DNA from 2 places in the Sphingomonas pollutisoli genome. Region 1 is predicted to be linked to the other one. Evidence: riboswitches for the same ligand, from Rfam matches in the RefSeq annotation. Region 1 holds a riboswitch; the other holds the start of a gene.

The links. Region 1 has a riboswitch for cobalamin ahead of cobW (cobalamin biosynthesis protein CobW). Riboswitches for the same ligand answer to the same signal wherever they lie in the genome.
Region 2: linked by a shared signal. The riboswitch ahead of PX554_RS11350 (DUF1636 domain-containing protein) and the one ahead of cobW (cobalamin biosynthesis protein CobW) in region 1 are both predicted to bind cobalamin.

Annotation. Positions count from the first base shown of each region.
Region 1 is NZ_JARFNJ010000004.1:52,735-56,135, forward strand. Features, by position in the region: gene PX554_RS09580 (GH39 family glycosyl hydrolase) at 1-1,335, shown strand, start outside; cobalamin riboswitch at 1,395-1,621, shown strand; gene cobW (cobalamin biosynthesis protein CobW) at 1,791-2,828, shown strand; gene cobN (cobaltochelatase subunit CobN) at 2,836-3,401, shown strand, end outside.
Region 2 is NZ_JARFNJ010000004.1:437,806-441,206, reverse strand. Features, by position in the region: gene PX554_RS11360 (FecCD family ABC transporter permease) at 1-100, shown strand, start outside; gene PX554_RS11355 (ABC transporter ATP-binding protein) at 94-867, shown strand; cobalamin riboswitch at 888-1,076, shown strand; gene PX554_RS11350 (DUF1636 domain-containing protein) at 1,255-1,662, shown strand; gene cobT (nicotinate-nucleotide--dimethylbenzimidazole phosphoribosyltransferase) at 1,659-2,672, shown strand; gene PX554_RS11340 (histidine phosphatase family protein) at 2,669-3,238, shown strand; gene PX554_RS11335 (adenosylcobinamide-GDP ribazoletransferase) at 3,235-3,401, shown strand, end outside.

The sequences.
Region 1 (3,401 bases):
GATGGCATCATCGACACGTACCGCGCGCAAGGCATCCATCCCTATCTCCAGATCGGCTTCATGCCGGAGGCGCTGTCGAGCGCGCCGACGGGCGTGCCGTACCGGCACGCCTGGCAGCCTGGCGTCGATTACGGAAAGATCGCGACGGGATGGAGCTATCCACCGAAGGATTACGCGAAATGGGGTGAACTGGTCTATCAATGGACTCGCCATAACGTCGAACGGTATGGCCGCGCTGAAGTCGAGCGCTGGTTTTTCGAAGTCTGGAACGAACCCAATCTCGACTTCTACTGGCGCGGCAGCCCGCAAGATTTCTACAAGATGCACGATTACGCCATCGCCGGAGTACGCCGCGCCTTGCCGACCGCGCGCGTCGGCGGCCCGGACGTGGCGGGCGCGGGCGGCGCTTTCATGGACGGTTTCCTTCAGCACGTCACCGCGGGCAGGAACTATGCGACCGGCCGGATCGGCACTCCGACCGACTTCCTTTCGTTCCACGCCAAGGGCAAGCCCACCATCGTCGATGGGCACGTCCGGATGGGCATCGCCACGCACCTGATGGCGGCTGATGGGGGCTTCACCAAAGTCCTCTCCGTCCCGACCCTCGCCGGCAAGCCCGTCGTCATCGGCGAGAGCGATCCCGAAGGCTGCGCCGCCTGCCCCGGCCCGGAGAATGCCTATCGCAACGGCACGATGTATTCGAGCTATACCGCCGCCAGTTTTGCGCGGATCTGGGAACTTGCCGCCAAGCGCAAGGTCAAGCTGGCAGGCATCATATCCTGGTCGTTCGAATTCGAGGGCCAGCCGTGGTTCGCGGGCTATCGCCAGCTTGCCACCAACGGCGTCGATTTGCCCGTGCTCAACGTCTTCCGCCTGTTCGCGAAGCTCGGCGAGACGCGGCTCGCCAGCACCAGCAGCGCGCAAATCCCGCTTGAGGCCGTGATGGCGAACGGCGTTCGGGGGACGCCGGACGTCGGCACTCTCGCCACCCGCACCGCCGACGGCAAGCTCGCGGTGCTGGTCTGGCACTATCACGACGACGATGTCGCCGGCGCCGACGCGCAGGTCCGCATCAGCCTGACCGGCCTGCGCCGCGCAGCCGCGTCGGCGACGGTGTGGCGCGTCGACCCCACCCACGCGAACGCCTTCGCGGCATGGCGCGCGATGGGTTCGCCGCAGTCGCCCGACGCGGCGCAATACGCCGCGCTGGAAGCCGCGTCACGGATGCACCCCGAGACGGTTGACGTCACCCCGGGCGCAGCCGGCGCGGCGACGCTCGACCTGCCGCTCGCGCGGCAGGGCGTCGCGTTGGTTCTGCTCGACGGCGCGCGCTGAAATCGAGAATTGGCAAGCCGTGCGGCTTGGGTTAGATGCAGCGGCGAAGCCCGTGATCGGGCTTCGATGATCGCGCCGGTGCCCCGCGAGGGGCTTGAATGGGAATGCGGTGCGGGGTTCTCCCCAAATCCGCGGCTGTCCCTGCAACTGTGAGCGGTGAGCGAGGGCATCATGCTCCTTCGGGAGCGGCCACTGGACCGGAGCATCCACGGATGCTCCTTCTGGGAAGGCGATGCCGCAGCGTTGACCCGCGAGCCAGGAGACCTGCCGGCGATAGGGTCGCTCTTGCTTCGGTCCAGGGGATGGCCGCGGCACGGTTCTCCGTCTGAGCGACGAGCCTGTGCGGCTGGGGCTGCACCGGTGCGTGGCACGGGCGGCATTCGGCGCCCGTCCGTCGTCGCGTGCCGAACGAAGTGTTGCCCCGCCCGGTCGTTGCTTGCGCCGCGGGGAAGAGCATGTCCGATCTGTCCAAGGTGCCCGTCACCATCGTCACCGGCTTTCTGGGCGCCGGCAAGACGACGCTCATCAGCCATCTAATCCGCCAAGCGGGGGGGCGCCGGCTGGCGGTCGTCGTCAACGAATTCGGTACTCTTGGCGTCGATGGCGACATTCTGAAGGGTTGCGCGATCCCCGACTGCCCGGCCGAGAATATCGTCGAACTGGCCAACGGCTGCATCTGCTGCACCGTCGCGGACGATTTCATCCCCACCGTGGAGACGTTGCTCGCGCTCGATCCACGCCCGGATCACATCCTCATCGAGACATCGGGCCTCGCGCTGCCGAAGCCGCTGCTGAAAGCCTTCGATTGGCCCGCGATCCGTTCGCGGATCACCATGGACGGCGTGATCGCGCTGGCCGACGCCGAGGCGGTCGCGGCCGGGCGCTTCGCCCCCGACGTGACCGCGCTCGACGCGCAACGTGCCGCCGACCCGAGCATCGACCATGAGACGCCGCTGTCCGAGGTGTTCGAGGACCAGCTCGGCTGCGCCGACCTGGTGCTGCTGACCAAGTGCGATCTCGCCGGTGCCGAAGGTATCGCCACCGCGCGCGCGGTGATCGCGGCCGAGACACGCAAGCCGCTGCCGGTCATCGAACTGGTCGATGGCGTGGTCGATCCGCGCGTCGTGCTCGGTCTCGGTGCGGCGGCGGAGGACGATATCGCCGCGCGGCCCTCGCATCATGACGGCGAGGAGGAACACGAGCATGATGATTTCGACAGCATCGTCATCGAACAGGGCGATATTGTCGCACCTGATGACCTGGCCGGACGCATCGAGGCGATCGGAGCGGGCGGCGACGTTCTGCGCGTGAAGGGCTATGCCGCCGTCGCGGGCAAGCCGATGCGGCTTCTGGTGCAGGCGGTCGGCGCGCGGGTACGCACCCACTACGACCGGCCCTGGGGCGTCGACGAGCCGCGACTGACCCGCTTGGTCGTGATCGCGGAGCGCGGCCGGCTCGATCCGGCGGCGATCCGGGCCGCTCTGACCGCTTGATCCGGCGATGCACGTCATCTTTCGCGAAACGCATGGGCTGGAAGAGACCGCCGCCCCGCGCGATCTTTGGCAGGATGCCGCCGATCTCGTGGTGCTGTCGTTCTCGGACAGCGATCTCGGCGCGTTCGCGGCCGGATGGCGCGCGATGGTGGCTGAGGCCGACGGCCGGGGCCTGCCGAGCCTGCGGCTCGCCAACCTCGCCGAGCTGACGCACCCCCTGTCGGTCGATACCTATGTCGATCGGACGCTCGGGCGCGCGAAAGGCATATTGATCCGGCTGATCGGTGGCGCGGCCTACTGGTCTTATGGATTGCAGCAGATCGAGATGCTGGCCCACCGGAACGGCATCGCACTGGCCGTGGTGCCAGCGGACGGGCGAGCGGATGCCCGGCTCGACGCCGCATCCACCCTGCCGATCCAGACATTGCGCAGGCTCGCGCAGCTTTGCGATATCGGTGGCGCAGCGGCGGCGCGGGCGGCGTTGGCCCAGTTCGCGTCGGCGGCGGGTTTGCACGTTCGGCCTGGAGAGGGCGTGGGCGCCATTGGGCCGGTCGGCGGCTGGCGGCCCGACCC
Region 2 (3,401 bases), 390 kb from region 1:
GATCCCGGCGACCAGCGAGCTCAAGCTCGGGGTGGTGACGGCGTTTCTCGGCGTGCCGGTGTTCCTCGCCTATCTGATCCGCGAGCGACGGCTATGGTGACGATCGCGCTCGACCGTGTCGGCGTGGCGCTCGGGCGACGAGCGGTGGTGCGTGACGTGCGCGCGGTGCTGGCGCCCGGCACGTTGGTCGGGATCGTCGGGCCGAATGGCGCGGGCAAATCGACGTTGCTGCGCGCGATGCTCGGGCTGGCTCCGGCGACCGGCAGCGTGCGCATCGATGATGTTCCGCTCGCGAGGATGGCGCGCGGCGCGGTCGCGCGGACGCTCGCCTATTTGCCGCAGGGCCAGACGCTGCACTGGCCGCTCACGGTCGAACGGCTCGTCGCGCTGGGCCGCTTGCCGCATCTCGCGCCGATGTCGCGGCTGGGTGACGTCGATGCGGCGGCGGTGGCGCGAGCGCTGGAGCGCGCCGGTGTCGCAGAGCTGCGCGACCGGATCGCCACCGAGCTGTCGGGCGGCGAGCGCGCGCGCGTCCTGCTCGCCCGCGCGCTCGCGGTCGAGGCCCCCGCGCTGCTCGCCGACGAGCCGCTCGCCTCGCTCGATCCCGGCCACCAGATCGACGTGATGGAACTGCTCCGCGCCGAGGCGCGCGGCGGCGCGCTGGTCGTGACGGTGCTGCACGACCTGACGATGTCGGCGCGGTACTGCGACCGTCTGCTGCTGATGGATGCCGGCGCGATTGTCGCCGACGGCGCCCCGCTCGACGTGCTCACCCCGGCGCGGCTGCGCGCGGTGTACGGGATCACCGCCGCCATAGAACGGCATGGCGGAGCCACCATGATCGTGCCGGTCGCGCGCGCATATTGACGCGCCGCGCCAGCGCGATTACCCCGCCGCCTGCGACAGGTTCCCCGGCGACGGGGATGAAAAGGGAACGGGAAAACCCCGGCTGCCCCTGCAACTGTAAGCGGCGAGCCACCGCGCCACAGGCCATTGGGAGCGTAAGCCCCCGAGAAGGCGGCGCGGAACGGCATTGACCCGCGAGCCAGGAGACCTGCCCGTCGCGGTCGTCCTTCGTGCGGACAGGGTGTGCCGGGCGGACGGGGGTGAACCCGAGAGGCGACATGGTTGGACCGCGGTTCGCGGTGCGCCGTGTCGTGGACATGGCGCACCGCGCGCGGCCCGTGTCGTGGGTGCCGGTGCTATGTCGCAATTTGTCGTTGTTCGTTCGTGCCTCTGCGCGGTGGGCGTCTGATGCTCAGGCGAGTCGAAGATGGTCCGGCGGTGGTTGCGTGCAACACCTGCCGCCACGCCACCGATGTGCGCGAGGATGCGGCGGGCGTGCGCGGCGGCGCGCGGCTGGTCGCCGCGCTGCATGCGGTACAGGCGTCGGATGCGCGCTATCAGGCGGTCTCCGTGCAGGAAATGCCCTGCCTGTTCGCCTGCACCGAGTTCTGCACCGTCCACCTGCGCGCGCCCGACAAGGTCGGCTATGTGCTCGGCCGCTTCACGCCAGACGCCGAGGCGGCGCGCGCGATCCTCGACTATGCGGTCGAATATGCCGCGAGCGAGCATGGCCGCGTGCCCTTCGCGCGCTGGCCGCAGGGGGTGAAGGGGCATTTCATCACCCGCACCCCGCCGGCCGGGTTCGTCGCGGAATGACCTTCGCGACGCTTCACGATTTCGAGACGGCGCTGGCGGCGCCGATCACGCCCGACGCGGACGCGATTGGAGAGGCGCGTGCGCGGCAGGCGCAACTCACCAAACCACCGGGTTCGCTCGGGCGGCTCGAAGACATCGCGGTGTTCTTCGCCGGCTGGCAGGCGCGCTCGCGCCCACGGATTGACCGCGCCCATGCTGTCGTATTCGCGGGCAATCACGGTGTCGTCGCGCACGGCATAAGCGCCTTCCCGCCGGCGGTCACCGCGCAGATGGTCGCGAATTTCGAACACGGCGGCGCGGCGATCAACGCGCTCGCAGGCGCGGCGGGGCTCGACCTCAAGGTGGTCGCGCTCGATCTCGATCGGCCGACCGCCGACTTCACGGCCGCGCCGGCAATGAGCGAGGCGGAATGCCTCGCCGCGCTTTCCGCCGGCGCCGCGAGCGTCGAGCCGGGGCTCGACCTGCTCGTGCTGGGCGAGATGGGGATCGGCAACACCACCGCCGCCGCCGCGCTATGCGCGCGCGCGCTCGGCGGCAGCGGGACCGACTGGGTCGGACCAGGCACGGGGGTTGATGGCGCCGGCGTCGCGCGCAAGGTCGCCGTGGTGGACAGCGCGCTGGCGTTTCACGCCGGTGCGCCGATGACCGCGTTCGAGACGTTGCGCCGGGTCGGCGGACGCGAAATCGCCGCGATCGCGGGCGCCGTGTTGCGCGCGCGGCACCTGCGCGTGCCAGTGCTGCTCGACGGGTTCATCTGTTGTTCGGCGGTGGCACCGCTCGCGGCTGCGGCGCCCGCGTCGATCGCGCATTGTCTCGCGGGGCATTGCTCGCTCGAGCCGGGGCACGGGCGGGTGCTCGCCGCGCTTGGGTTGGAGCCGATCCTCCGCCTCGACATGCGGCTTGGCGAGGCGAGCGGCGCGGCGGTGGCGGCCACGATCGTCCGCGCGGCCATTGCCGCGCACGATGAGATGGCGACCTTCGCCGAGGCCGGCGTATTCGGCGCGGGATGACGCCGTTCGTCCTCCACCTGCTCCGCCACGGCGCGCCCGAGCAGACCGGACTGCTGATCGGGCGAAGCGATGTCGCGCCCACGCCCGAGGGCATCCTTGCGTGCCGCGATCAGGCCAGCGATCTGGATGTGGCGGGGGTGGTAAGTTCCGACCTCGCGCGTGCCCGGCTTGCGGCGCGGGCGATCGGCGATGATCTCGGCGTGCCCGTCGTGGTCGACCCGCGCTGGCGCGAGCTCGATTTCGGCGCGTGGGACGGACTCGCGACCAGCGCGATCGATCCGGCTGCGCTCAGCCGCTTCTGGGACGACCCCGACGCTGCCCCGCCGCCGGGCGGCGAGCGCTGGTCGGCGCTGCTGGCGCGGGTCGGGGCGGCGATCGCGGCGTTGCCGCCGCGCGCGACTCTGGTCGTCACGCATGGCGGCGCGATGCGTGCGGCGCTCGCGCTGCTCTGCGGGTTCGGGACGCGCCAGCTATGGGCTTTCGACCTTCCGTATGCGGCAATGCTCAGCCTCAAGATATGGCCGGGCACGCCGCGCACCGCTCAAATCCTGGCGCTGCGGGCGTGACCGGGTTGCTGCTCGCCATCCAGTTCCTCACGCGGCTGCCGACGCCAGCGGTTGCCGCCAACGAAACCGCGTTTGCCGCGTCGATCCGCTGGTTCCCGCTGGTCGGGCTGCTGATCGGCGCGCTGGTCGCGAGTGCCGGTTGGCTGGGGCGGGGCGACGCGTG